One region of the Streptomyces sp. NPDC087859 genome, then DNA from elsewhere that is predicted to be linked to it. Evidence: riboswitches for the same ligand, from Rfam matches in the RefSeq annotation. Region 1 holds a riboswitch; the other holds the start of a gene.
The links. Region 1 has a riboswitch for glycine ahead of gcvT (glycine cleavage system aminomethyltransferase GcvT). Riboswitches for the same ligand answer to the same signal wherever they lie in the genome.

Region 1 (14,565 bases):
TCGGCGAGTTCGACGCCCGGGCGGCGTTTCACCGGGTGGTCGAGCACAGTCGCCGCCCGCACCCGGTCGGCGCGGAACAGCCGCGGCCTGCCCCGCCGGTCGGCGACGAGGTACCAGACGCCGGCCTTGGAGACGAGGCCGTACGGGTCGACGGTGTACGTCCTCGGTTCCGGCCGCCCGCCGTGCCGGTAGCGCAGCCGGAGCCGGCGGTCGGCGAAGACCGCGTCCTGGAGCACGTCCAGGTCGACGGCGGCCCGCGGTCCGCCCTTCCAGCGGGTGGCGTCGACGAGGATGCGCCGGGCGGTCGCCTCGGCGGCGGGCCGATGGGGCGCGGGCAGCGCCGCCATCACCTTGCGCAGCGCCGAGCCGAGCGCCGCGTCCAGACCGAGCGCGGCATGCGCGCCCTGGGCGGCCAGGATGAACAGGGCACGGGACTCGTCGGCGGTCAGCCCGGTGACGTCCGTACGGAATCCCGCGAGCAGTTCGATGCCCCCGTGCCGCCCGCGTTCGGCGTAGACGGGGACACCCGAGGCGGACAGGGCCTCGATGTCCCGGTAGATGGTGCGTACGGACACCTCCAGTCGCTCCGCAAGCTCGTGTGCGGGGACGCGGCCGCGGGTCTGCAGGAGCAGCAGGATCGACAGGAGGCGGTCGGATTTCACCCCACCAGGATCCCTCCCGCGCGGCAGGCACCCACCGGGAGCGGCCTGGACCGGCGTCGGATCAGCCGAGCCTGACGCGGGCGAGCTGGCGGGACTGGGCGACCAGGCGGTCCGTGCTGTCCCAGACCTCGGCGTCCTCCTCCAGGAAGCCGCCGGCGAGGTTGCGGGTGGTGATCGAGACGCGGAGGGGGCCCGGGGCGGGGCGGCAGCGGACGTGGACCGTCAGCTCGACCGTCGGGACCCAGCCCTTGAGGCCGATCTCGAAGGCGGTGGGCGGCAGCGCGTCCACCGCGAGGAGGAGCGAGAAGGGGTCGGCGTCACGGCCGTCGGCGAGGCCGAACCAGGCCCGCATCTCGCCCTTGCCGGACGGCGCGCCGAGGGCCCAGCCCAGGGTCGACGGGTCCAGCTTGAGCATCAGCCGGTCGGTGATGGCGGAACTGCCGTCGACCGGGGCCGGCCCGTCCTCGGGACCGAAGCACTGGTCCATGGGCGGGAACGCGGGCGGCTTCGCCGTCGTACGGACGTCGTCGGGCAGGGAGCCCAGGTCGCCGTAGGAGGCGAGGACGCGGATGCGTTCGATCTCGTTGCCCTGCTCGTCGTACTGGAAGAGCGAGGCCTGACCGGTGGAGAGGGTGCGGCCGGTGCGGACGATGTCCGTGCGGACGACCGCGGGGCCGGGCTGGGAGGCCGTCAGATAGTGCGCGGAGATCGTGAACGGGTCGGCGTGCGGCAGGGCATCCGCGAGGGCGCGGCCGAGGACGGCCAGAAGGTAGCCGCCGTTGACGGCGCTGATGATCGTCCAGCCGGCGGAGAGGTCGATGTCGTAGACGCCGGGCTCGCGGAGGGTGAGCGCGGTGTCGCGGTCGAACTCGCTGTCGCCGATCGAGGCCTGCGTGGCGGTAGCTGCTTCTGGCATGGCTGAACGGTACAACAAGTGATTACTAAGCGGTAGCTTTGCATGCGATCACACGAGGGTGAGAGCGGGGCAATTTCCTGGTAAGTGTCCGCACTCGTCCGTAAACCCGATGCCCCGCCGCCCCCTCTGTAGGGGCATGAGCCTCACCGGGACCACGTTCCTCTCCACACTGATCGTGCTGTCCGTCGTCGCCGTCCTCCTTCCGCTCCTCCTGTGGTCCCGGCTGCGGGGCCCCCGCGCCCTGCGCGCCGCAGGACGTCTGCTGATGGTCGTCTTCGCGCAGGGGACCGCCGTCGCCCTCGTCTTCGTCCTGGTCAACAACCAGAACAACCTGTACGACGACTGGGCCGACCTGCTCGGCACCGGCGACCACGTCCAGCAGGCCGCGGACCTGGGCGCCGACGGCACCGGCGGTATCGCGCTGCAACGGCTCCCGAGAGTCCGGCAGCACTTCACCGACACCTCCGGACCCGGGATGCGGGGGGTCCGGGAGACCCAGCTCGAGGGCCGGGTGTCGGGGGTGAACGCCGAGGTCTACGTCTGGCTGCCGCCGCAGTACGGCCGGCCCGCCTACCGGCACCACAGGTTCCCCGTGGTCGAACTGCTGTCGGGCTACCCGGGCTCGGCGAAGGCCTGGTTCGGATCGCTGCACGCGGCGGACCAGTTGCGGCCCCTGATGCGGGACGGCCGGGTGGCGCCGTTCATCATGGTCGCCCCGCGCATGAACCTGCTGGCGGGGGTGGACACCGGGTGCGCCAACATCACGGGCACCGTGAACGCCGACACCTGGCTCAGCGTCGACGTGCCGAAGATGGTCACGGACAACTTCCGCGCCCAGGCCGGTCCGGCGGGCTGGGCGGTGGCCGGCTACTCGGCGGGCGGGCACTGCGCGACGAAGCTCGCCGTCGCGCACCCCGACCGCTACCGGGCCGCGGTGAGCATGTCCGGCTACAACGACCCGATCGGCGAACGCAACTCACTGGCCGCCGAGACACCCGCGCTGCGCCGCGCCAACAACCCCTACGTGCTGCTGCGCGAAGCCCGCACCCCGCCCGCGATCGCGCTCTACCAGTCCGGCCAGCCCGGCGACGGCTACGAGGCGGCCACCGGCCTCGAGCAGATAGCGAAGGCGCCGACGACCGTGCACGCCGTCTACGTCCCCAAGAGTGCGGGCGGCCACAACATGGCGCTGTGGCGGCCTCAGGTGGTCCCGGCGTTCCGCTGGCTGACCGAGGAGATGGGGCTGCTGCACGACCGGGCGGGAGCTACTCCTCGCGCACGGTCGAGCGCCGGTTCCAGGCCCGCGGAGCTCGCCAGTGGAACCGCATCGCCAGCAGCCGCAGCACGAAGGCCGTGAGGGCCGCGAGCCCACTGGTGAACGAGGTGAGGGCGTCGTAGCGGATGCACAGGGCGACCATGGTGGCGCCGACGATCGCCGGGACCGCGTACAGGTCGCGGTCCCAGCGCAGCAGCGAGGGCACCTCGTTGGCGAGCACGTCCCTGAGGACACCGCCGCCGACGGCGGTGGCGAGGCCGAGGGTCACCGACTGGGTGAGGCCGAGCCCGTACTCGTACGCCTTGGTCGTCCCGGCTACGCAGAACAGGCCGAGGCCGGCCGCGTCGAAGACGTTCACGCCGACCTGGATGCGCTCCACGTGGGGGTGCAGGAAGAAGACCAGCAGGGCGGCGAGCAGCGGGGTGACGAAGTAGCCCAGGTCCGTGAAGGCCGCGGGCGGTACCGCGCCGATGATCAGGTCCCGGAACAGTCCACCGCCCAGCGCCGTGACCTCGGCGAGGACGGCGATGCCGAAGACGTCGAAGTTCTTGCGGACGGCCAGCAGCGCGCCGGAGATGGCGAAGACGAAGATGCCGATCAGATCGAGCGTGTGCTGGACGGAGGGGCTGAACAGGTTCTGGAACACCCCCATATTCTCACCCAGCAGTAAGCCCCCGCCTTACAAATGAAGGCGGGGGCTCGCTGGCAGGACTTACTTCTCCTTGGAAGGAGCTTCCGGCTCTTCGGAAGGAGCTTCAGGCTCTTCCGTCTCCTCGGCGGTGAGGTCGGCGACCTCCGCCGCCACCGCCGCCGACGTCTCCGCCGACTCCGCGAGCACCTCGTCCGCGACCAGCTCGGCCGCCTCCTTGGCGACCGTCAGCAGGACGGTGTCCTGCGGGGCCTGGTCCTCGAAGTTCTCCGGGTGGTGGCAGGCGACCTGCTGACCGGGCTTGAGCTCGACGAGCTTCGGCTCGGTCGTCTTGCAGATCTCCGTCGCCTTCCAGCACCGGGTGTGGAAACGGCAGCCGCTCGGCGGGGAGATCGGCGAGGGCACGTCGCCCTTGAGCAGGATGCGCTCGCTCTTGGCGTTCTTGCGCCGCGGGTCCGGGATCGGCACCGCCGACATGAGCGCCTTGGTGTACGGGTGCATCGGCGCCCTGTACAGCGACTCACGGTCCGCCAGCTCGACGATCTTGCCGAGGTACATCACCGCGATCCGGTCCGAGACGTGCCGGACGACCGAGAGGTCGTGCGCGATGATCACGTACGTCAGACCGAGTTCCTGCTGGAGGTCGTCCAGCAGGTTCACGACCTGGGCCTGGATCGACACGTCCAGCGCGGAGACCGGCTCGTCGGCCACCACGAGCTTCGGGTTGAGCGCGAGCGCGCGGGCGATGCCGATGCGCTGACGCTGACCGCCGGAGAACTCGTGCGGGTAGCGGTTGTAGTGCTCGGGGTTGAGACCGACCACCGACAGCAGCCGCTGGACCTCCGCCTTGATGCCGCCCTCGGGCGTGACGCCCTGGAGCTTGAAGGGGGCGCCGATGATCGTGCCGATGGTGTGGCGCGGGTTCAGCGACGAGTACGGGTCCTGGAAGATCATCTGCACATCGCGGCGCAGCGGACGCATACCGCCCACCCCGAGGTGGGTGATGTCCTTGCCCTCGAACTCGACCGTGCCGGCGGTCGGTTCGAGCAGCCGGGTGATCAGCCGGCCCATCGTCGACTTGCCGCAGCCCGACTCGCCCACGACACCGAGGGTCTCGCCGGACTTGACCTCGAAGTCGATGCCGTCGACCGCGCGCACCGCGCCGACCTGCCGCTGGAGCAGGCCCTTCTTGATCGGGAAGTGTTTCTGGAGCCCGGTCACCTTCAGCAGGGTCTCGCCCGGGGCGGCGTCGCCCTTGGTGATCACCGTGCCATCGCTCTGCGCAGGGATGCTCACTTTGTCCTCGCTCACAGCTTCGGCGCAATCTCTTCGATCCAGATACGCTCCCGCTGCTCCTGCGACATGTGGCAGGCGGCCCAGTGCTGGCTGCCCACCTCCGACAGCTCGGGGCGGACCGTGCGGGTGACGTCGTCCTTCGGGATGTCCGCGTACGGGCAGCGCGGGTTGAAGGCGCAGCCGGACGGGATGTTGATCAGCGAGGGCGGGGAGCCCTTCACCGGGATCAGGCGCTCCTGCTGGTCGCGGTCCAGGCGCGGCATCGAGCCGAGCAGACCCCAGGTGTAGGGGTGTCGGGGCTCGTAGAACACCTTCTCCGCCGGACCGCGCTCGACGCAGCGGCCGCCGTACATAACCAGGATGTCGTCGGCGAGCTCGGCGACGACGCCCAGGTCGTGGGTGATGATGATGACCGCGGAGCCGAACTCCTTCTGCAGATCCCGAATCAGGTCGAGGATCTGCGCCTGGACGGTCACGTCCAGGGCGGTCGTCGGCTCGTCCGCGATGAGCAGTTCGGGGTTGTTGACCAGCGACATCGCGATCATCGCGCGCTGGCGCATACCGCCGGAGAACTCGTGCGGGTAGCTGTCCACCCGCTTGTCCGGCTGCGGGATGCCGACACGGTCGAGCATCTCCACGGCACGGCGCTTGGCGGTCTTCTTGTCGACCTTGTGGTGGATGCGGTACGCCTCCACGATCTGCTGGCCGATCGTGTAGTACGGGTGCAGCGCGGACAGCGGGTCCTGGAAGATCATCGCCATGTCACGGCCGCGCAGCTTGCGCACGTGGTCGGGGTCGGCGGTGAGCAGCTCGGTGCCGTCCAGCCAGATCTCGCCGGAGATCTGCGCCTTGCGCTTGCCGTACTGGCCGGCGGTGTGCAGGCCCATGATGCCGAGCGAGGTCACCGACTTGCCGGAGCCGGACTCGCCCACGATGCCGAGGGTCTTGCCCTTCTCCAGCTGGAAGCTGAGCCCGTCGACGGACTTGACCAGACCGTCGTCGGTCGGGAAGTGCACCTTCAGGTCGCGCACTTCCAGGAACGCGGTCGGCGCGGGCGAAGCGGGGGTGGGCTCGCCCACGGCCGCTCCGCTCTTGCTGAGTTCGGTCATGCGAGCCTCACTCGGGGGTCGATCACGGCGTACATGACGTCCACCACGAGGTTGGCGATCAGCACGGCTACGGAGGTGATCAGGGTGACGCCCAGGATGATGGGCAGGTCCTGATTCTTGATGCCGTTCAGCACCGCCTGGCCGAGGCCGGGGAGGCTGAACGTGGTCTCGGTCAGGATCGCGCCGCCGATGAGGGCGCCGAGGTCCATGCCGAGCATGGTCAGGATGGGCGTCATCGTGGAGCGCATGGCGTGCTTGCCGATGACGACCTGTTCCTTGAGGCCCTTGGCCCGCGCGGTTCTGATGTAGTCCTCGCCGAGGATCTCCAGCATGGTGGCGCGGGTGATCCGGGCGTACATCGCGGCGTAGAGGAAGGCCAGGGTGATCCAGGGCAGGATCATGCCGCCGAACCAGCCGGTGAAGCTGTCCTCGAGGGGCACGTACTCGCCCTCGATCCAGCCCAGGCTGTAGGAGAAGATCGCCAGGCTCAGCAGACCGGTGAAGTAGATCGGGAGGGAGACACCCGCGAGGGCGACGACCATCGCACCGCGGTCCCAGAGGCTGCCCCGCTTGAGCGCGGAGAGCACACCCGCCGAGACGCCGAGGATCAGCCACAGCACGGCGGCACCGAGCGCGAGTCCCAGGGTCACCGGGAAGCGGTCGGTCAGCACCGGCCAGACGGCCTGCTCGCTGCGGAAGGAGTAGCCGAAGCACGGCGCGGAGCAGTGGATGACGTCGCCGCCACCCGCATAGGTGCGGCCCGCGAAGATGCCCTTGAAGAACTCCCAGACCTGAGCGTAGATCGGGTCGCCCAGTCCCAGCTTCTGCCGCACGCCCTCGACAGCGGCGGGGTCGGCCTGCTTGCCCACGAAGCTCAGGGCGACGTCGACACCCGCCCACTTGGGGACGAGGAAGAAGATGCCGAAGACCACCATGATGATGACCACGAGCATCACTGCGGCGGCAAACAGCCGCCTGATGAGGTAAGCGAGCACAGCTCTCGGCCCGCCGCGGATCGCGGGCCACCGGAGGTCGTCCGATGGCCCGCGATCACACGTCGCCGGCCTTCACCTGCCTTTCGTGCCGTTCGGCGGGTGTGCCGGGATTACTTCGAGGACTTCAGACCGAGGTTGACGAAGTCGTACATGCCGCTGTAGTTGTCCGACGTGTAGACGTTGGCCAGGCGGTCACCGCGCCAGTTCACGAACTTCTCGAAGACGAACGGCAGGTAGTAGCCACCGTCCATCACCGCGTGGTTGATGTCCTTGGCGAGCTGGAGCTTCTCCGCGTCACCCTGCGTCTTGACGTAGGTGTCGAACAGACCGTTGATCTTCTTGTCGTCGATCATCGCGAAGTTGTTGTTACCGCTCTCCAGGATGTACTTGCCATCCCACAGCGGCAGACCGAAGCCCTGGACGGACGGGAAGTCCGCGCCCCAGCCCATGATGATGATGCCGAAGCCCTTCTTCTTCACGTTCGAGGGGCTGCCGATGATGCCGGAGGTCTGCGAGCCGTCGTACTGCTCGATGTCGACGGAGATGCCGATCTTCTTCAGCGAGGCCTGGAGGGACTCGGCGGTGGCCACCTCGACCGGCTTGTTGTTACGCACCGCGATGGTGGTCTTGAAGCCGTTCGGCTGACCGCAGGCCTTCAGCTCTTCCTTGGCCTTGGCGACGTTGCCGTTCTTGTTGGCACCGGCGAGCTCGTACGGGTCGTAGGACTGGCCCTCGGAACCCGGAACGGTCGGCGGGAGCATGTTGGTGCCGATGTCACCACCGGCGACCGGGCCACCGCGCGCGGTCTGCAGCGAGACGTGGTCGGCGCCGTAGATCACGGCCTTGCGGCAGTGCTCGTTGTCGAACGGCTTCACCGTCTGCGGGAAGACCGCGTAGCGGATGTAGCCGGAGACCGGGTTGTCCAGGTTGGCCTTGTGCTCCTGGAGGGCGCTGGTGCGGCCCTGCGGGGACAGACCGGTCTGGTTGATGTCCAGGTCGTAGTCACCGGCGAGCAGACGGGCGTCCAGGTCGTTGGCGTTCGAGAAGAACTTGACCGAGATCTTGTCCGGGTACGCCTTGCGGATCGGGTCCGAGGCCTGGTCCCACTTGTCGTTGCGGACCAGGACCAGGTCCTTGCCCGGGCTGTACGACTGGAACTTGTACGGGCCGGAGGAGAACGGCTTCAGGCCGTACTTGGACTTGGTGTCCTTGTCCTGGCGGACCGGGGAGGCCGAGACCAGGGCGAGGATCTCCTGGAAGTCGGCGTTGGCCTCGGGCAGCTTGAAGACGATGGTCTTGTCGTCCGGCGTCTCTATCGCCTTCAGACCGAGCTTGTCCGCGGAGGTGTCCTTGTACGGGCCCTTGTACTCGCCCTTGGGGTCGAGGACGTCCTTCAGGTACACCGGACCGCCGGACAGCACGTCCTGCGCCCAGACGCGCTCGATGCCGTACTTGACGTCCTTGGACGTGATCGGCTTGCCGTCCTCCCACGTGATGCCGTCACGCAGGGTGTACGTGTAGGTCTTGCCGTCGTCGGAGACCTTGGCCAGACCGGTGGCGAGGTCCGGCGTGAGCTCGGTGCCCTTCTCGCCCGGCGCGGCGGCACCCGTCACGAGCTGACGGCTGTAGTAGCGCGCGAAGTTCCACATGAAGCCGTAGTAGCCACGCGTGGTGTCCCACGAGTCGGCGTCCTGGGCACCGGCGAACTTCAGCTCGCCGCCCTTCTTGGCCAGCGAGGCCTGGGCGACCTTGTTGTTCGCGGCGTTGAAGCCGGCCGCGCCCGATGAGCTGTTGTTGCCGTCGCCGTCATCACCGCCGCCGCCGCACGCCGCCGTGGTCAGCAGCGCGGCGACCGCGGCGACAGCGGCAAACGCCTGCTTCCGCCGCCCTGAGGTGCGTTGGGTAGTCACGATCTCGGATCCTCCGGATTTGATGAGAGACCCCGTGTTGGTGCCACGGGACGCTTTGTGTACGGCAGTTCAGCGGGAACCCTTCGGGTCCAGCGCGTCACGCACGCCGTCGCCGAAGAGGTTGAAGGCCAGAACGGTGATGAAGATCGCTACACCGGGGACCACCATGTACGTGGGGTCCGACTTGTAGTAGTCGATCGCGTTCGAAAGCATCTGCCCCCAGGAGGCCGTGGGCGGCTTGACGCCCACGCCCAGGAAGCTGAGCGCCGCCTCGGTGAGGATGTTGGTGGGGATCATCATCGTCGTGTAGACGATGATCGGCGCGACCAGGTTGGGCAGCAGTTCCTTGAACAGGATGTAGAACCGCCCGGCGCCGAGCGAGCGGGCCGCCTCGACGTATTCACGCTCGCGCAGCGAGAGCGTCTGGCCGCGCACCACGCGTCCGATGTAGGGCCAGCCGAAGAAGCCGATGACCAGGATCATCACGAACAGGCGCACGTCGGTGCCGGTCAGTCCCAGCATCTCGTTCGGCATGACGGAGACCAGCGCGATGATGAAGAGCAGCTGCGGGAAGGCCAGCAGGCCGTCCATGACCCGGCTGATGGCCGAGTCGATCCAGCCGCCGAAGAAGCCGGCCAGGATGCCCAGGATCGTGCCGATGACGACGGCGACGATCGCGGACAGGAAGCCGACGAGCAGGGAGATGCGGGCACCGTAGAGGACCCGGGCGAAGATGTCCCGGCCGTTGACCGGCTCGACCCCCAGCCAGTGGTCGCCGCTGACGCCGCCGAAGGACCCCTTGGGGGTGCCGAACAGCGGGTCGATCAGGTCTTTGTCGTTGTACGTGTTCGGGTCCTGCCCGTACAGGTTGGTGATCACCGGCGCGAGCAGTGCGACGACGATGAGGAAGAGCACGACAATGCCGCCCGCGAGCGCCAGCTTGTCCCGCTTCAGGCGCTCCCAGGCGATCCGTCCCAGGGAACGCCCCTGTACGGCCTTGGCGTCGGCGCTGATAACCGCCGCTTCTTCGGCCGCGCTCGGGGCCGCTTCCGCGGTCGGCTCGTGCAGTGGTGCCGTCATCTGGCAGGGGCCCCTCTCAACCGGCGGTAGCCGGCCTTCACTTGCCGCTGTGGCGGCGTGATCAGTCCGTCGTACACAGGGGCGAACCCACCCCTGCTGCGGGAGTCTTCAACGCTTTGGCGATCTGTTGCCAGACTTGGCGGTGAAAGGATGCATAAACGTGATGCGGCTAGGAGGGTTCCGTTATCCGGACGCCGGGTAACGGCCGCCGGACGGGGACCAGTTGGGACAATGAGGGCCTCATAGGGGCTATCTCCCCTCATCTACGCGCGCAGATACACTCTCGTAACAGTAGAGCCTGTGACTGTCTGGATCAGTAGCCGCCGGGCGCCGGAGGGTAGCCGTACCCCGCCGCCGGGGCCTGGGCCGGAGCCGCCGCGTGCGCCTCGCGGTCGTAGAAGGGGCGGGCGCTCGCGCGCATCCACATCGCGACCGGGTCGTACTCGTCGGACATGGCGACGGTCGACACCGGCAGCCCGTCCGGGACCGCGCCGATGGACTGCTGCATCATCGCCCGCACCGAGTCCACGGCGGGCGGACTGGTGTCGTACACGTCCAGCCCGATGGCGAGGTACGGCGCTCCGAGCGCGGGCTGCACCCAGGCGCGGCGCAGCGAGCGGACGGCCGGGGTGCGGTGGGCGTTCTGCGCGATCAGGCCGTAGAACTGCGGAATCTCGATCCCGGGCTCCGACAGCCGCAGCGGGCCGGCGGGCTGGCGCTCCAGACCGGTGGCGATCCGGCGCAGGTCGAGCCAGGGGATGCCGACGCCGCCGCCGGGGGCGTGCGGGTTGAGCCAGAGGCCGAAGTGGTCGGGGTAGAGGGTGCGGGCGACGTCGACCCCGTCGACGACCTCGTAGGAGCGGTTCCACCCACTGGCGCTCAGTTCCTGGGCGGAGGTGACGCACGGGGCGTATCCGTACCCGCCCACCTCCATGTTTCCGTACTGGGCGTCCGGGGAGCCCGACTGGCCGTGCCAGAGGAGCATCCAGATCTGGCCGGAGGAGGGGGTGGCGAGGGCGCGGAGGAGTGCCTCGTAGGCGTCGTATCGCCCTGGCGTCACCTGGCGCAGCATGTGCTCGACCTGGCCGGTCGCGGCGGTGCCGCTCGCGCTCACCTTCTACCGCCCCTTCGGGAAAGTTGCGTGTGTCTGCCGACAGCTTAAGCGGTGGGAGCTCGGGGCTTGCGTGGTCTGTCGGCTGCGGGTGTGTGGGGGTTGATCGCGCCCACGCGGCGGAGCCGCAAATCGACACAGCCCCGCGCCCCCGGGTCGGTGCCCCTGGCGGCGTTTACACGTCCCCTTGGTAGAACGGGCGTACTTTTTGTCGCATCCAGTGGCCGACCGGATCGTCCGCCACGTCCAGCAGGACCAGGTTCACCGGCCACTGCACCGGGGTCCGGCTCAGGGCGCGGCCCAGTGCGTCCATGGGGAGGGTACGCAGGTCGCCCTCCCACTGGGAGAGTTCGACTCCCACGAACATCACGGGCTCGGCCGTCTCGATCGAGGCAAGGCAGCGGCGGGCCGTGCGGACCACGCCGGTCGCGGCGAACTCGGCGGAGGCGGCGGCGAGGAAGTCGACCGGGTCGTCCTGCCAGTCGGGCTCGTAGAGCTTGACGCGGCCGCCGGTGTTGGGGCCGTCCAGCGGGGTGCGGCCGACGCGGCAGAGCTCGGCGACGGCGGGCGGCGGGAGCGGGACGCCGACCACACCGTCCGGGTTCACGGCGATCCCGATGTGCGGGGGCAGACCGCGCGCGAACTCGACCGCGGGCGCGATCGTGTACGCCATGTGCCCGCCCGCGACGTGCCGGAACTGCTCCTCGGAGCTGAAGACCGGGACGTACGCCTGACCCTCGATCTCCATGCTGGGCAGGTCCAGGGGGCCGGCGTGCGGGCCGCCGCCGTTCGGCAGCGGGACCCAGACGAAGCTGCGGCCCAGGACCTCGATGATCCGGCCGCCGGCCGCGGGCATGCCGAGGGAGGCCGAGAGCACCTCCTCCAGCTCGTTGCCGGGCCATCCGCCGCCGTACGGATGGGGGTGTGCCTGTGCCGGGAATGCCATCTGTCCGTCCGCCTGCCGAGTGCTGCCGCTTGTGGCCTGTCTGTGGCTGAAAAGGCTAGCGGGTGTGGAGGCGGCTGAGGTCAGCCCGTGAAACCGACCCGGCGCAGGGTGTCCGCCGCGTCGCGGTCGAGGAGCACCGCCGAGCCGACGCCCTGCGGCAGGTCGCCCTTGGCCACGGAGCGGATCAGCCGGTCGGCCGCGGTGCGGTGCCGCAGGAAGGCGTACCTGGAGACGCCGCGGCCGCGCTCGCGCTGCCCGGCCAGGGCGGTGTCCGGGGTGACGTCGAGCAGCAGCAGATGCAGGGTGCCGCCCCGGCGGCGGGCCTCGCGGGCCAGCCAGCCGCGCACCCAGGACTGGGTGCCGCAGTCGTGCACGACGACACCCTTGCCGGAGCGCAGGGCGCGGAACAGACCGAGGTAGTGGGCGGCGCGGACGAGGGGGCGGTAGATCGCGTACGGCAGGAAGCGCGGCGCCCGGTCGTCCCAGCGGTCGCGGGTGTCCTGGGAGTCGATCCGGATGCCCTTGACCGTCCGCCGCATCAGGGTGGACTTGCCGCTGCCGGGCAGGCCGGTGATCACGACCAGGTCGTCCGGGGCGAAGAGCAGGGCGTGCGGGCTGTGGCCGGCGCGGTCGCGCAGGTCGCGGACGACCGGTTGCGCCGCGCACGTCTGCCGGGCCGGAGCGGCCGGCTGTGCGGGCAGCGCGACGGCCGACGTGGTGGCGTACGCAGTGGTCCTGTTCACCGTGATCGTCCTCCCCTGGGGCGGGTCACGAGTTCCCCTCCCCGTCGAGTGTAAAGAGAAGGTAATCCGCGGCGCCTCCTGTTTCCGTCCGTTTCTCGCAACAGGCCTGCTACAGGGTGCGGCGAGTGACGGTTGAGTCTGTGCGGCCCCTGTGGGAACCTCCCCTGCCCCGCCGGACGGATGCGTGCAATGATGTCCGCGCCAACTGCATACCGGCCGTTTGAATCCGCGCGGGAGAGTTCCGGGCCGTACGTCCTCGTACGAGTGCCCGGGCGCCGAAGGAGCAAGTCCCTCCCTTGAATCTCTCAGGCCCCGTTACCGCGCGGGCGAGGCACATCTGAAAAGCGAGCCGCCCTCCGGCGGCTCCACCCAAGGTGCAAGTCATGTCCCCTGCGGTCATGGCGAACCTCTCAGGTTCCGATGACAGATGGGGAGGAACGACCTCGCCGTCATGCCTTGGGAGACAACCGTCCGATGAGCAATGAACCCCGCCTCACCGCGCTCGATGCCCTGCATCGCTCGCTCGGCGCGACCATGACCGACTTCGCCGGCTGGGACATGCCCCTGCGCTACGGCTCCGAGCGCGACGAGCACAACGCCGTGCGCACGAAGGCCGGGCTCTTCGACCTCTCGCACATGGGCGAGATCACAGTGAGCGGACCGCAGGCAGCCGCCCTCCTGAACCACGCCCTGGTCGGCAACATCGCCTCCGTCGGTGTGGGCCGCGCCCGCTACACCATGATCTGCCGTGAGGACGGCGGCATCCTCGACGACCTGATCGTCTACCGGCTCGAAGAGACCGAGTACATGGTGGTCGCGAACGCCTCCAACGCCCAGGTCGTCCTGGACGCGCTCGTGGAGCGTGCGGCCGGCTTCGACGCCGAGGTGCGGGACGACCGGGACGCCTATGCGCTGCTCGCCGTCCAGGGACCGCAGTCGCCGGGGATCCTCGCCTCGCTCACCGACGCCGACCTCGACGGACTGAAGTACTACGCCGGGCTGCCCGGCACGGTCGCCGGCGTCCCGGCACTGATCGCCCGCACCGGTTACACGGGCGAGGACGGCTTCGAGCTGTTCGTGAAGCCCGAGCACGCGGTCGAGCTGTGGCAGGCCCTGACCAAGGCGGGCGAGGGCGTCGGCCTGGTCCCCTGCGGTCTGTCCTGCCGGGACACGCTGCGTCTGGAGGCGGGCATGCCGCTGTACGGGCATGAGCTCTCCACGGAGCTGACCCCCTTCGACGCGGGCCTCGGCCGGGTCGTGAAGTTCGAGAAGGAGGGCGACTTCGTGGGCCGCGCGGCCCTGCGCGAGGCCGCCGAGCGCGCCGGTCACGAGCCGCCGCGCGTCCTCGTCGGCCTGATCGCCGAGGGCCGCCGGGTCCCCCGCGCCGGGTACGCCGTGGTCGCCGACGGCCAGGTGATCGGCGAGGTCACCTCCGGCGCCCCCTCGCCCACGCTGGGCAAGCCGATCGCGATGGCCTACGTCGACGCCGCGCACTCCGCGCCGGGCACCACCGGAGTCGGTGTGGACATCCGGGGCAGTCACGAGCCCTACGAGGTCGTGGCTCTGCCGTTCTATAAGCGCCAGAAGTAGACACTGGACGCGAGGTCGCGCGCACGTGCGTGACCCTGCGCACCTTTCCGCTGCTCACGCACGTTCCCAGTAGCCCCCCATCCACCAGCACTCCCCCGCGTACAGGAGAATTCAGGCCATGAGCAACCCCCAGCAGCTGCGCTACAGCAAGGAGCACGAGTGGCTGTCGGGCGCCGAGGACGGCGTCTCGACGGTCGGTATCACGGAGCACGCGGCCAACGCCCTCGGCGATGTCGTCTTCGTGCAGCTCCCGGAGGTCGGTGACACGGTGACCGCGGGCGA
Region 2 (14,565 bases), on a different contig from region 1:
GCCGCAACGGCATCGTGGGTCAGTGGCTGGACTCCTGGTTCGGCGTGACGCTCCCCTTCACCACGGCGGGCGTCATCGTCGCGGAGACCTTCGTGGCGATGCCGTTCCTGGTCATCAGCGTGGAGGGCACTCTGCGCGCGGCGGACCCCCGCTACGAGGAGGCGGCCACCACCCTGGGCGCCTCCCGCTTCACCGCCTTCCGCCGCGTGACCCTCCCCCTGATCGCCCCCGGCATCGCGGCCGGCGCCGTCCTCGCCTGGGCCCGGGCCCTGGGCGAGTTCGGCGCCACGATCACCTTCGCCGGCAACTTCCCCGGCCGCACCCAGACCATGCCCCTCGCGGTCTACCTGGCCCTCCAGAGCGACCCGGCAGCGGCGATCGCCCTGAGCCTGGTGCTCCTGGCGGTGTCGATCGCGGTACTGGCGGGCTTGCGGGACCGCTGGATGACGGCGTCATGACGACCATGCGACCCTCAGCCGCCGACGGCGCCAAGCCCCCACAGGGGCCACCCGCACCCGACGACAATGGCCTCCACGCCCACCTGATCGTCACCCACCCCACCTTCCACCTCGACATCACCCTCACGGCAGCCCCCGGCGAGGTGGTGGCCCTCCTCGGCCCCAACGGCGCAGGCAAGACCACCGCCCTACGCGCCCTCGCCGGCCTCACCCCCCTCACCGCCGGCCACCTGCGCCTCGACGGCACCGACCTGGACCGCACACCCCCCGAATCCCGCCCCGTCGGCGTCGTCTTCCAGGACTACCTCCTCTTCCCCCACCTCACAGCCCTGGACAACATCGCGTTCGGTCCCCGCTGCCAGGGCGCGACAAAGGCAGAGGCCCGCCGACAGGCGACCGAGTGGCTGACCCGCATGGGCCTCGGCGACCACGCCACAGCCAAACCCCGCAGCCTCTCCGGCGGCCAGGCCCAACGCGTCGCCCTGGCCCGTGCCCTGGCCACCCACCCCCGCCTGCTGCTCCTCGACGAACCCCTCGCCGCCCTGGACGCCCGCACCCGCCTGGAGGTCCGCTCCCAACTCCGCCGCCACCTGGCCGACTTCGAGGCGGTCGCCGTCCTGGTCACCCACGATCCCCTGGACGCGATGGTCCTGGCCGACCGCCTGGTCGTGATCGAACACGGACAGGTCGTCCAGGAGGGCACCCCATCCGACATCGCCCGCCACCCCCGTACGGACTACATCGCCCAGCTCGTGGGCCTGAACCTCTACAAGGGCCGGTCGGAAGGCCACACGGTCCACCTGGAGGCCGGCCCCGACATCACCACCACCGAGCACCTCACGGGAGAGGCCTTCGTCGCGTTCCCCCCGTCCGCCGTGACCCTCTACCGCGACCGCCCCACCGGCTCCAGCGCCCGCAACCTCTGGCGCTGCGAAGTGGCCGGCCTGGAGACCCACGGCGACCAGATCCGCGCCGACCTCACCGGCGAACTCCCCCTCGCCGCGGACCTCACCACGGTCGCCGCGGCGGAACTCGACCTGCACCCGGGCGCGGAGATCTGGGCCGCGGTCAAGGCGACGCAAACGCACGCATACCCGGCGTAAAGGCCACACGGTCCTAAAAAAGATGGGCCCCGCCGAAAGCGGGGCCCATCTCCACAACCGGCTCAGTCCTCGTAGGCGTCCATCGGCGGGCAGGAGCACACCAGATTCCGGTCACCGAAGGCCTGGTCGATCCGGCGCACCGGCGGCCAGTACTTGTCCGAGACCGACACCCCGGCCGGGAACACGGCCTCTTCGCGCGTGTACGCGTGCTCCCACTCCCCGCCGAGCGCCCGGGCGGTGTGCGGCGCGTTCCGCAGCGGGTTGTCGTCCGCGGGCCACTCGCCGGCGCCGACCTTCTCGATCTCCCCGCGGATCGCGATCATCGCGTCGCAGAACCGGTCGAGCTCGATCAGGTCCTCGGACTCGGTCGGCTCGATCATCAGCGTGCCCGCCACGGGGAACGACATCGTCGGCGCGTGGAACCCGTAGTCGATGAGCCGCTTGGCGACATCGTCGACGCTCACTCCGGTCGCCTTGGTCAGCGGCCGCAGATCGATGATGCACTCGTGCGCGACCAGCCCTCCAGGGCCGGTGTAGAGCACGGGGTAGTGCGGTTCGAGCCGCTTGGCGATGTAGTTGGCACCGAGGACCGCCACCTGCGTGGCGCGCTTGAGCCCCTCACCGCCCATGAGCCGGACGTACGTCCACGAGATCGGCAGTATCCCCGCGGACCCCCACGGCGCGGCCGAGATCGGCCCGACACCCGTCTCCGGCCCGGCGGCCGGCTGCAGCGGATGGTTGGGCAGATACGGCGCCAGATGCGCACGCACACCGACCGGCCCGACGCCCGGACCGCCACCGCCGTGCGGGATGCAGAAGGTCTTGTGCAGGTTCAGGTGGGAGACGTCCCCGCCGAAGTGGCCCGGCTTGGCGAGCCCCACCAGGGCGTTGAGGTTGGCACCGTCGACGTACACCTGCCCGCCGGCCTCGTGCACCTGCGCACAGATGTCGGCGACGTGCTCCTCGAACACACCGTGCGTCGACGGGTACGTGATCATCAGCACCGACAGTTCGTCGCGGTACTGCTCGATCTTCGCCCGCAGATCCTCGACGTCGATCTCGCCGTCCTCGGCGGTCTTCACGACGACGACCTTCATCCCGGCCATGACCGCGCTCGCGGCGTTGGTCCCGTGGGCGGAGGACGGGATCAGACACACGGTCCGCTGCTCGTCACCGTTGGCCCGGTGGTATCCGCGTACGGCGAGCAGTCCGGCCAGCTCACCCTGCGACCCGGCGTTGGGCTGCAATGACACCTTGTCGTATCCGGTGACCTCGGCGAGGCGCTCCTCCAGCTCACGGATGAGCGTGAGATAGCCCTGCGCCTGCTCGGCGGGCGCGAAGGGGTGCAGCTGCCCGAACTCGGGCCAGGTGACCGGCTCCATCTCGGTGGTCGCGTTGAGCTTCATGGTGCAGGAGCCCAGCGGGATCATGCCGCGGTCGAGCGCGTAGTCCCGGTCGGCGAGCCTGCGCAGGTAGCGCAGCATCGCCGTCTCGGAGCGGTACTGGTGGAAGACCGGGTGCGCGAGGAACTCGTCGCTGCGCAGCAGCGCGGCCGGCACGGCGTCCTCGGTGACGGCGTCGAGCGCCTCGACGTCGCCCTCGACCCCGAACGCCGACCATACGACGCTCAGCTGGGCCCGCGTGGTCGTCTCGTCGCAGGAGGCGGAGACCCGGTCGGCGTCCACGAGGTGCAGGTTGACGCCGTTCTCGCGCGCGGCGGCGACGACCTCGGCGGCCCTGCCCGGCACCCGGGCGGTCACCGTGTCGAAGTAGGCGCCGTGCACGACCTCGACACCACCGGCGGTGAGCCCCGCGGCGAGGATGCCCGCGTAGCGGTGGGTCCGCCGCGCGATGTCCTTCAGCCCCTCGGGCCCGTGGTAGACGGCGTACATCCCAGCCATCACGGCGAGCAGCACCTGCGCGGTACAGATGTTGCTGGTCGCCTTCTCCCGGCGGATGTGCTGCTCACGGGTCTGCAGGGCCAGCCGGTACGCCTTGTGCCCGTCGGCGTCCACGGACACACCCACGAGCCGCCCGGGCAGGCTGCGCGCGAACTTCTCACGCACCGCCATGTAGCCGGCGTGCGGCCCGCCGAAGCCCATCGGCACACCGAAGCGCTGTGTGGTGCCGACCGCGATGTCGGCCCCGAGCTCACCGGGCGACTTCAGCAGCGTCAGCGCGAGCAGATCCGCGGCGACGGTGACCAGTGCTCCGAGCTCGTGCGCCTGCTCGATCAGAGGCTGAATGTCCCGTACGGCACCGGAGGCGCCGGGGTACTGGACGAGCACGCCGTTGATCTCACGACCGGCGACGTCGGCCGGAATGCCGTCGCTGAGGTCGGCGACCACGACCTCCACACCGGTCGGCTCGGCACGGGTCTCGATCACGGCGATGGTCTGCGGAAGGGCGTCCGCGTCGACCAGGAACAGCCCCTTCTTGTTCTTGCCCATGCGCCGGGACAGGGACATCGCCTCGGCGGCCGCCGTGCCCTCGTCGAGCAGCGAAGCACCGGAGGTGGGCAGTCCGGTCAGCTCGGCGACCATGGTCTGGAAGTTCAGCAGAGCCTCGAGCCGTCCCTGAGAGATCTCGGGCTGGTACGGCGTGTAGGCGGTGTACCAGGCCGGGTTCTCCATGACATTGCGCAGGATGACGGGCGGCGTGAAAGTCCCGTAGTACCCGAGCCCGATCATGGAGCCGAGCACCTGGTTCCGATCGGCGAGCGAGCGAAGCTCGGTCAGCACCTCGGCCTCGGTGCGAGCACCGGGCAGGTCGAGGTCATCGGCGTTCTTGATCACATCCGGCACCGCGGCGGCGGTGAGTTCGTCCAGCGAGCCATAGCCGACGTGCGCGAGCATCTTGGCCCGCGCCTCCTGGTCGGGCCCTATGTGGCGCTGCTCGAAGGGGATCCCCTGCTCGAGTTCGGTGAGCGGAGTGCGGTGGGCGGTCATTACGGAGGCCTCCTGGTCTGTCACGACCTGCGAGGGGCACCACGGCACGGGTACCCGGACGGCCTCCCCCTCTGTCATCTCAACCTGAGAGCTTCACCGGGGGCCCGAGGGCTCCCGGCTTTCACCGTCGGTGAGAGCGGAAGCCGTACTCCCGCCCTGCTTTCCAGAGTGGCCTCGTCCATGCGGTACGTGTGCCTGAGAGATTCCGGGGAGGATTTGCTCCTTCGGCGCCTCCGAACGGTGTCCGGAGGACTCTCCCGCACAGGGTCGGCAGCCGCTTGTCAGCCTAGCAGCGAGGCCGACGCGGATCCCTCGAGATCCCCTCGAGTGGCCACCTCCCCCAATGTGCTCTTTCGTAGTGCTTACGGATGAGCTGCGAGCCGCGACCTAGTGGAGGGCCCGTGCAGACCGATATCGATCCCCGGAACCTGATCGGCCGCAAGGCCTTCGACCGCAACGGCACCAAGATCGGCACGATCGACGAGGTCTACCTCGACGACGCCACCGGCGTACCGGAATGGGCGGCCATACGCACCGGCCTCTTCAGCAGGGACGCCTTCGTCCCCCTGGAGCCCAGCGAACTCCGCGAGGGCAGCCTCCGGGTCCCCTTCGAACGAGCCCTGATCAAGGACGCGCCGGACTTCGGCGTAGGCCGTCACCTCTCCCCCGACCAGGAACTCCAGCTCTACCACCACTACGGCCTGGATGTGGCCCCAGCACCCCCCTTCCCGGACCGGGACTTCGGCAGGCTGGCAGGCACGGAGGACGCGGAAGCCTGAGACAGCGGCGCACGACAGGCGGGGGAGACGGCACTCAGCCCCCGCCGGGGCCACCCGCACACACGACCGGCACCAACGGCAACGGCTCAGCCACCACCAACGCGGGATCCTCCACCGAAAACGTCCGCACCCGCCCCGGCTCGGAATCCGGCGTCTCGAACCTCACGGTCACCCTCCCCAGCCCGCTCCCCTGCACCCACCCGTGCCCGAACTCGTCATGCCGCACATCGTGCCCCGAGACCCACCGCCGCTCGACGGGAACCACCGGCGACTCCTCGGCCACCTCGTCCCGCTGTTCCTCCTCCGTAAGCTCGGCGCGCTCCCCCGCGGCCTGGGCGAAAAGATCCTCCTGCGTGTAGTCGGCAAGCCCGCTCACCCCGACCCCCAGCAACCGCACCCCACCCGTCGTGTCCACGGAGTCCAGCAACCGCGCCGCGGCCTCCCGCACCACCGCCACGTCATCGGTCGGCCCCCGCAACGTCTCGGACCGCGTCAACGTGGAGAAGTCGTACCGCCGCACCTTCAGCACGATGGTCCGCCCCGACAGCCCGGCCCCCCGCAACCTCCGCACACACCGATCCGCCAGCCGCTGCACCTCCAGCCCCACCCGCAGCCGGTCATGGATGTCCACGTCGTACGTGTCCTCGACCGACACGGACTTGGTCTCCCGCTCGGCCACCACGGGCCGCTCGTCGTACGCCATCGCCATCGCGTACAGCCCGTGCCCATGGGCCTTGCCCAACAGCCGTACGAGCTCGTCCTCCCCCGCCTCCGCGATCTCGTCGACCGTGTGGATACCGGCCCGCCGCAGATGGTCCCCCGTCGCCGGCCCCACCCCTGGCAGGATCCGCACCGACTTGGGCCCCAACAGCGCCCGCTCGGTCCCCGGCTCGATCAGCACCAGCCCGTCCGGCTTGGCCTGCTCGGAGGCGATCTTCGCGAGCATCTTGGACGCGGCGAGCCCCACCGACCCCGTGAGCCCCGTGACGGCCCGTATGTCGGCGCGCAGCTTCCCCCCGGCCAGCCGCGCCGACTCCTCGTCCCAGGCCGTTCCCCCGGCCTCCAGATCCACGAACGCCTCGTCGAGGCTGAGCGGCTCCACAAGCGGCGACAGCGCCCGCAGCAGCCCCATCACCTGCTCACTGATCGACCGGTAGAACCCGAAGCGCGGCACGAGGTACGCGGCGTTCGGCGCCAGCCGCCGTGCCTGGGCCATGGGCATCGCGGAATGCACACCGAACACCCGGGCCTCGTACGACGCCGTGGCCACCACCCCACGCGGCCCGAGCCCGCCCACCACGACGGCCTTCCCTCGCAGGCTCGGCTTGGACGCCTGCTCCGCCGAGGCGAAGAAGGCATCCATGTCGAGATGCAGGATCGTGGGCGCGGTTCTCACATGTCCGATGCTGCCCTACGCCACTGACAATGCCCCGGCGCAGGCGTGGAGCGGCCCTCAGACCGCCCGGTTGCGCCGCCGCGCCAGCTCGTCCGCCGGGTTGTGCCCTACAAGGGTCTCCCCGGTGTCGATCCGCTCCCCGTGCAGCTGCGACAGCGCGCTCTCGACGTCCCGCCACACGACGCCCACGGCGATGCCGAAGATCCCCTGACCGCCCTGGAGCAGCGCATGGACCTCGTCCGGCGAGGTGCACTCGTAGACCGTGGCGCCGTCGCTCATGAGCGTCATGCGCTCCAGGTCCCGGAAGCCGCGCTCACGCAGGTGCAGCACGGCGGTGCGGATGTTCTGCAGCGACACCCCGGTGTCGAGGAACCGTTTGACGATCTTCAGGACGACGACGTCCCGGAAGCTGTAGAGGCGCTGCGTCCCCGACCCGTGGGCGGGCCGCACGCTCGGCTCCACGAGCCCGGTGCGCGCCCAGTAGTCCAATTGCCGGTAGGTGATGCCTGCGGCCGCACAGGCCGTCGGACCGCGGTAGCCGATCTCCTCGGACGCCATGGACGTCGCCCCTCCGCCGCTGCTCGGCACGACCGCCGGTCGCTGCGGAGCGTGGTCGGCCGCGCTGCTGTGAAGCGGGTACGGGCCGCTCGCCCCCAGACTGCGTCCGGGAGCACCCCCAGCCGTACCGTCGCCGCTGCTTCTCACGCCGACCTCCGTCCTTGACCTGCCTTCTCGACGGTAGGCAGTCGCCCGGGGTGCGTCAACGATCGCCACACTCGGCACGCCGAGTGATAATCACCCTAGGAGTGGTTTCCCGTACCCCACCGCGGGGAAAGGCTAGCCGAATGCGCTCGGGACGGGCCGCAGGACGCTCTCACTCGCCGCTGGCAAATACCGGCATTTCAGTGGTCACCGGACACGGCCGCCCCGTCTCAGGCCGCGAGCCCGGCCATGCCTCACTGGCTGCTGGTGCCGAAGTCCTCGGGGGAGATCTGGTCGAGGAACTCGCGGAACTTCTCCACTTCGTCCTCCTGCTCGTCCGGGATGGCGATGCCCGCGTCGTCGAGCACACCGTCGCTCCCGTAGATCGGCGTCCCGGTGCGCAGCGCCAGCGCTATGGCATCGGAAGGCCGGGCACTCACCTCGACTCCGCTGGCGAAGACCAGCTCCGCGTAGAAGACGCCCTCACGCAGATCCGTGATGCGTACTTCGGTGAGCTCCTGACCGACGGCTTCCAGCACGTCCTTGAACAGGTCGTGGGTCAGCGGTCGTGCGGGGGCCATGCCCTGCTGGGCGAAGGCGATCGCCGTCGCCTCCCCCGGCCCGATCCAGATCGGGAGGTAGCGGTCGCCTCCCACTTCACGCAGGAGCACGATCGGTTGGTTGGAGGGCATTTCGACCCGGACACCTACGACATCGAGCTCGTTCACACAGCAACCCTAGGCCGTGCCCGGGACGTTTGGGTAGTCGGGCAGGAAACGGGGGGACGGATCCGGAGTGCGAGGCCCTCAGGGCAGCCGCACACCGAGGGCGGTCTGCACCAGCGCCGCATGCAGTTTCACCGTGAGCCCCGCCAGTTCCTTCGTACGGGCTTCCGCGTGCGCCCGCGTCTGCGGATTGCGGTGCCGCCTCAACGGGGCCACCACCTGGTCCACCAGGCCGGCCTCCCGGTCGGCGGCGGCCTTCATCACCCGCAGATGCCTCGGCTCGATCCCGAACCGCCCCAGCTCGAGGACGAGCGCCGCCACCGTGACCGTCTCGGCGTCGTACGCCCCGTCCGGCAGCGCGGCGATCAACCCGTACGACTCCCACTCCTCGAGCTCCCGCTCGCCGATGTCGGCTGCGACGAGCAGCTCGGCCCGCCCGATCCGTACGGCGGTGGGCGCCTCGAAGGTGTCGGGCAGCGCCTCACCGTCCCGCTGACGCCCCACGACGGGCAGCGCGACGGCCTCGCCCCGCCCCATCGCGTCCAGGTGCTCCCGGATCACTTTGAGCGGCAGATAGTGGTCCCGCTGCATCCTCAGCACGTGTGCGAGGCGCTCGACATCCTCCGGGCTGAACTTGCGATACCCCGAGGGGGTCCGCCGCGGCTCGATGAGCCCCTCCGACTCCAGGAAGCGGATCTTGGAGATGGTGACTTCGGGGAACTCGTCACGCAGCGCGTTCAGCACCGTGCCGATGCTCATCAGCCCACTGTCCGCGGCGGCGGCACCGTCCCGGGCACCGCCGCTCGGTGTTTGAAGCATGGACCTTCCCTGGGGGTGTACCCCCGGACGGAGCCCGGGGGCGGGTCAGTAGCCCCGCTGGCTCGCGTAGAAGACCAGCCGGTACTTGCCGATCTGCACCTCGTCGCCGTTGTGCAGCGGCACCGAGTCGATCCGCTCACGGTTGACGTACGTGCCGTTGAGGCTGCCCACATCGGCGACGGTGAACGAACCGTCCGGCTGACGACGGAACTCCACATGCCGGCGCGACACCGTCACGTCGTCCAGGAAGATGTCGCTCTGCGGATGACGTCCGGCCGTGGTCAGCTCACCGTCCAGCAGGAAGCGGCTGCCCGAGTTCGGCCCGCGGCGCACCACCAGGAGCGCGGAGCCCAGCGGCAGCGCGTCGACGGCCGCCTGTGCCTCCGGGGAGAGCATGGGCATCTGCGTCTGCCCGGTGACCTCGGCGTCGTAGGCCTCGAGACCGGAGATGGAGATCGTGGAGGTCGTCTCCGACGGACGCTCGGGTGTACCCCGCAGCGGCGCACCACAGTTGGAGCAGAAGCGGCTGTTCTCCGCGTTGCGGTTACCGCACCTCGTACACACCAGGGCCGACATGGAAAACTCTCCACCCGTACTTGAGGTTGACGGTTGCCCGAAACCTATGCCGCCGGACTGCGCAGGGTCAACAGACGGCGCGCCCTGACCTCCGGGAACGTCGCCGCCCAGCTGATCCCGGAACAGCGGGCGCTGGCCCTCCGCGTCTGGCTGTGCGCGATGACGAGCGGTCGCGTTCGCGTTGTCGCTACCCTCTCGCGCGCTCTTGCCGAACAACTTCGCAAACAACTTCACGGGCGATTCCCCTTGACCGAAACAGACCCGCCCGTGGGGCAGGACGAACCCTGATTGCATACACCGGCCGACCCGGACATCCTCACAACGTCCGTATCCACCTGACAGTTTCCACCACGCACCACCCAATCGGTGCGCCGACCCCCCGCAACCTCATGCCCTGGCCGGACGCCGCCCATGCACCCGCGGTTCACTGGGAGGACGACCGAGCGTAGTCAGGCAGCTTCGCCGCTCGCAAGGCGTCCACGACGATCTTGGTCGACCGCTCGACGGTAACGGTGGCCTGCTCCTTCTCAAGAGTCTGCACCACGCCTCCAGGAATGTTGAGCGCTGGTTCGAGATCCTGCGGCTTGCCGATGACCTTGAAACGATAGGGAGCGTTGATCTTGTTCCCGTCGACGCTCACGCTGTTGCCCGAGTCGGTCAGATAGGTGCTCGCGACCACGCGTACGCCGTTCACCTGGATCGCCTCGGCGCCCGCCGCACGCAGCTCCTGGATCGCGTCGAGCAGCATGTCCGCCTCGACCGTCCCCTTCGTGTCGTCGATGGTCATCGTGATGCCGGGCCCCTGCGCGGCCACCGTGCCCGCCAGGATCCCGAGCTGCCTCTCCTTCTCCAGCGTCTGCTTGCGGGCCTCCTCGGCCTGGTCCGAGCTGTTCTCCAGCTCGTCACGCTGCTTCTCGAGGCCCGCCTTCTCGTCTTCAAGACGCTGAGTACGGTCATCCAGTTCATCGAGGATGCGAACAAGATCTTCCTGACGCGCACCGCGCAGCGCGCTGTCACCGTCACTGTTCGACGCCACCTGCACGGCCAGACCGAAGCCGAGGCCGAACAGCAGCAGGGCGACGATGAGTTGGGCCCGCGTCACCCGCGGCGGCCACAGGCCCTGGGCCAGCCGCTGGCGGCCGGTGAGCCCGGATTCCTGCTCCCCGGCCGGTTCGGCGGCCTCGGCGTCCGTCGAGGGCACCTCCGCGGGCAGCTCCTTGCGCAGCCTGTTCTCCGACGGCTCGTCCTGGTTGCTCATCGGCCTCACGCCCGGAACACGTGTCGGCGGATAGCCGCGGCGTTGGAGAAGATGCGGATGCCGAGGACGACCACGACACCCGTGGACAGCTGCGCTCCCACGCCCAACTTGTCGCCCAGGAACACGATGAGCGCCGCGACGACCACGTTGGACAGGAACGACACCACGAAGACCTTGTCGTCGAAGATGCCGTCGAGCATGGCCCGCAGCCCGCCGAAGACGGCATCCAGTGCCGCCACGACGGCGATCGGCAGATAAGGCTCGACGACCGCCGGAACCTCGGGCCGGACCAACAGGCCGGCCACGACTCCCACGACGAGGCCCAGTACGGCGATCACGATGTGCCCTTCTCACTTTTCTCGATGTTCGGCTGTGCTGTACGTACGATCACACTCGGCGCCGCCGGCAGCCGGAGGTCACCCTCCGTGGAGATGCTCGTCCGGACGCCGTAGTTCTCCTGCAGGGCGTGCAGATACAGCCCGTCGGCGCTGTTCTGGAACTTGGTGCTCAGCCGCTGCCCGTCCCCCACCGCGAGCACCGTGTACGGCGGTACCAGCGGCCTGTTGTCGACCAGTATCGCGTCACCCGCGGCCCTGATCGCCGACAGCGCGGTCAGCCGCTGCCCGTTGATGGAGATGGCCTCGGCGCCCGACTCCCACAGTCCGTTGACCACGCGCTGCATGTCCCGGTCCCGCACCCGCCCGGTGTCGGAGAACCCGGAGGTCTCGCGCGGGCCGCCGTCGCCGCCGGTGGTGGCTTCCTTGGCGTCGTTCACGACCAGCTTCACACCGGGGCCGTGCACCGCGGTGGCCCCCGACAGAATGCCCACCAGATCCGCCTGGCCGGTGCCGCCGCTGTCCCTGAGCGCCTGTCGCTGGCGCGCGCTCACGTCGTCGCGCAACTCGTCGACACTGTCCTCGAGCTTGTCCGCCGCGTCCGTCTCACGGTCGATGCGGTCGATGAGCTCCTCGCGCTCCTTGGCCACGACGGGCGCCGCGACCCGCGCCTGCGCCGCCCCGACGGTCACGACCAGCGCGGCGAGTACCAGCCCACCGGCCAGCCCGAGCTTCGCCCGGAGCGTCTTCGGCATTCCGCTGTCGCCCGCCGCCTTCTTCCGGGCGGCCGCCTCCGCGTACCCGTCGTCGAGGCTGTGGTCCATGACGTTGGTGAGCAGCGACATGGACGCGTCCGGGCGAGAGGGGCGCGTAGGGGCGCTCCGAACGGGGGGCTGCTGCGGCATGCCGCACATCGTCGCACGTCGCGCCCGCTACCTCCGAATGGCCCCACCGCCGTGCCGGACAGGCCCCCTTGGGGACACCTGTCCGGCACGCACGCGTGCTGCGTCTTTCAGCGGCCGGCGCTGTCCACGACCGCCGCCCACTCGTCGAGCAGCGCCTGCGCGGACGCGTCGTCCGGTCCTTCCGCCCACAAATGGGTGACGGCCTCGGCGGGGTCGGGCAGCACCATCACCCACCGCCCGTCGGTCTCCACGACCCGCACACCATCAGTCGTGTCGACAAAGCGATCCCCGGCGGCCTCCACGACCCGCCGCATCACAAGCCCCTTGACCGCCCACGGAGTCGCCAGATCCCGCTTGAGCACATGCGCCCGCGGAATCCGCGCATCGATCTGGCTGAGGGTCAGCTGCGTCCGCGCCACCAGCCCGATGAGCCGCACGAACGCCGCCGTACCGTCAAAGACACTGCTGAACTCCGGCACGATGAAGGCACCCTTGCCATCACCGCCGAAAATGGTCGAATCGTCCCGCCCGACCCGGGTCAGGTCGTCGGGCGACGTGGTCGTCCACTCCACCTGCGTGCCGTGATAGGCCGCCACCTGCTCGGCGATCCTCGTGGTGGTCACCGGAAGCGCCACCCGTCCGCTACGACGCTCCGCCGCCACGAGATCGAGCATGACGAGCAGCGCCCGATCGTCCTCGATGATCCGCCCCTTCTCGTCGACCAGCGACAGCCGCTCGCCGACCGGGTCGAAGCGCACACCGAACGCGGCCCGCGACGAAGCCACGATCTCACCGAGCCGCACCAGTCCCGACCGCCGCACATCCGCCGTCTCCGTCGGCCGCGACTCGTCCAGACCGGGATTGACGGTCAGCGAGTCCACGCCGAGCTTCCCGAGCAGACTGGGCAGCACAAGCCCGGCACTGCCGTTCGACGCGTCGACGACGACCTTCAGACCGGACTCGGCGATCCCCGTCGTATCGACATTCCGCAGCAGCGATCCGGTGTACGAATCGAAGACACTGGCCGGGAAGTGCAGATCCCCGATCTCACCGGGGAACGCACGTCGGTACTCCTGCCGCGCGAACACCCGGTCCAGCTTCCGCTGACTGCCCTGCGACAGGTCGGCACCGCGCCCGTCGAAGAACATGATGTCGACGGAGTCCGGCACCCCGGGCGTGGTCCGGATCATGATCCCGCCCGCGCTGCCCCGCGCGGTCTGCTGCCGGGCAACGGGCAGCGGTACGTTCTCCAGGTCCCGTACGTCGATGGCGCTGGCCTGCAGCGCGGAGATGACCGCCCGCTTCAGCGCACGAGCACCACGGGAGTGGTCACGGGCCGTGGTGACGGTGGAGCCCTTCTTCAACGTCGTCGCATAGGCGCCGGCGAGGCGTACGGCGAGTTCGGGCGTGATCTCCACGTTCAGGATGCCGGACACCCCACGGGCGCCGAACAGATGCGCCTGGCCCCTGGACTCCCAGATGACCGAGGTGTTGACGAAGGCGCCGGCCTCGATGGTCTTGAACGGGTAGACCTTTACATTGCCCTGCACGATCGATTCTTCACCGATGAGGCACTCGTCGCCGATGACGGCGCCGTCCTCGATCCGGGCAGCGCGCATGACGTCGGTGTTCTTGCCGACGACACAACCCCGGAGATTGCTCTGCTGCCCGACGTACACGTTGTCGTGCACGACCGCCTTGTGCAGGAACGCCCCGCTCTTCACGACCACGTTGGAGCCCACGACGGTGTGTTCCCGGATTTCGGCGCCCGCCTCGACCTTGGCGTAGTCCCCGATGTAGAGGGGGCCCCGGAGAACGGCATCCGGATGCACCTCGGCACCCTCGGCCACCCACACGCCGGGCGAGAGCTCAAAGCCGTCGATCTCGACGTCGACCTTGCCCTCCAGGACATCGGCCTGCGCCTTCACATAGCTCTCGTGGGTGCCGACGTCCTCCCAGTACCCCTCGGCCACGAAGCCGTAGATCGGCTTGCCTTCCTTCATCAGCTGCGGGAAGACATCGCCGGACCAGTCGACGGGCACATCGGCTTCGACGTAGTCGAAGACTTCGGGCTCCATCACATAGATACCGGTGTTCACCGTGTCGGAGAAAACCTGGCCCCAGGTCGGCTTCTCGAGGAAACGCTCGACCTTTCCTTCCTCGTCGACGATGGTGATGCCGAATTCCAGAGGATTGGGCACGCGCGTCAGACAGACAGTGACCAGCGCGCCCTTCTCCTTGTGGAAATTGATCAGCTCGGTGAGGTCGAAGTCGGTCAGGGCATCGCCGGAGATAACAAGGAAAGCATCGTCCTTCAACGCCTCTTCGGCGTTCTTGACGCTTCCGGCGGTACCGAGTGGCTTCTCCTCATTGGCATAGGAGAGCTCCATCCCGAGCTCTTCGCCGTCACCGAAGTAGTTCTTGACCAGAGAGGCCAGGAACTGGACAGTTACGACGGTCTCGTTGAGACCATGCCTTTTGAGCAGCCGTAGCACGTGCTCCATGATCGGGCGGTTCACCACCGGCAGGAGCGGCTTGGGCATGCTTGAGGTCATAGGGCG

Region 2: linked by a shared signal. The riboswitch ahead of gcvP (aminomethyl-transferring glycine dehydrogenase) and the one ahead of gcvT (glycine cleavage system aminomethyltransferase GcvT) in region 1 are both predicted to bind glycine.

What each region holds. Positions count from the first base shown of each region.
Region 1 is NZ_JBIUUU010000015.1:359-14,923, reverse strand. Features, by position in the region: gene ACIOHP_RS33235 (helix-turn-helix transcriptional regulator) at 1-662, opposite strand, end outside; gene ACIOHP_RS33230 (thioesterase family protein) at 724-1,578, opposite strand; gene ACIOHP_RS33225 (alpha/beta hydrolase) at 1,715-2,935, shown strand; gene ACIOHP_RS33220 (trimeric intracellular cation channel family protein) at 2,844-3,500, opposite strand; gene ACIOHP_RS33215 (ABC transporter ATP-binding protein) at 3,567-4,799, opposite strand; gene ACIOHP_RS33210 (ABC transporter ATP-binding protein) at 4,811-5,908, opposite strand; gene ACIOHP_RS33205 (ABC transporter permease) at 5,905-6,903, opposite strand; gene ACIOHP_RS33200 (ABC transporter substrate-binding protein) at 7,014-8,813, opposite strand; gene ACIOHP_RS33195 (ABC transporter permease) at 8,883-9,893, opposite strand; gene ACIOHP_RS33190 (enhanced serine sensitivity protein SseB C-terminal domain-containing protein) at 10,207-11,007, opposite strand; gene ACIOHP_RS33185 (enhanced serine sensitivity protein SseB) at 11,180-11,950, opposite strand; gene ACIOHP_RS33180 (AAA family ATPase) at 12,031-12,693, opposite strand; glycine riboswitch at 12,915-13,024, shown strand; gene gcvT (glycine cleavage system aminomethyltransferase GcvT) at 13,168-14,283, shown strand; gene gcvH (glycine cleavage system protein GcvH) at 14,402-14,565, shown strand, end outside.
Region 2 is NZ_JBIUUU010000020.1:968-15,532, reverse strand. Features, by position in the region: gene ACIOHP_RS38655 (ABC transporter permease) at 1-458, shown strand, start outside; gene ACIOHP_RS38650 (ABC transporter ATP-binding protein) at 464-1,561, shown strand; gene gcvP (aminomethyl-transferring glycine dehydrogenase) at 1,624-4,509, opposite strand; glycine riboswitch at 4,683-4,779, opposite strand; gene ACIOHP_RS38640 (PRC-barrel domain-containing protein) at 4,911-5,288, shown strand; gene ACIOHP_RS38635 (DNA polymerase IV) at 5,323-6,684, opposite strand; gene ACIOHP_RS38630 (MerR family transcriptional regulator) at 6,742-7,389, opposite strand; gene ACIOHP_RS38625 (bifunctional nuclease family protein) at 7,641-8,114, opposite strand; gene ACIOHP_RS38620 (MerR family transcriptional regulator) at 8,193-8,930, opposite strand; gene ACIOHP_RS38615 (FHA domain-containing protein) at 8,976-9,869, opposite strand; gene ACIOHP_RS38610 (DUF881 domain-containing protein) at 9,931-10,764, opposite strand; gene ACIOHP_RS38605 (small basic family protein) at 10,770-11,102, opposite strand; gene ACIOHP_RS38600 (DUF881 domain-containing protein) at 11,099-11,944, opposite strand; gene ACIOHP_RS38595 (mannose-1-phosphate guanyltransferase) at 12,112-14,565, opposite strand, start outside.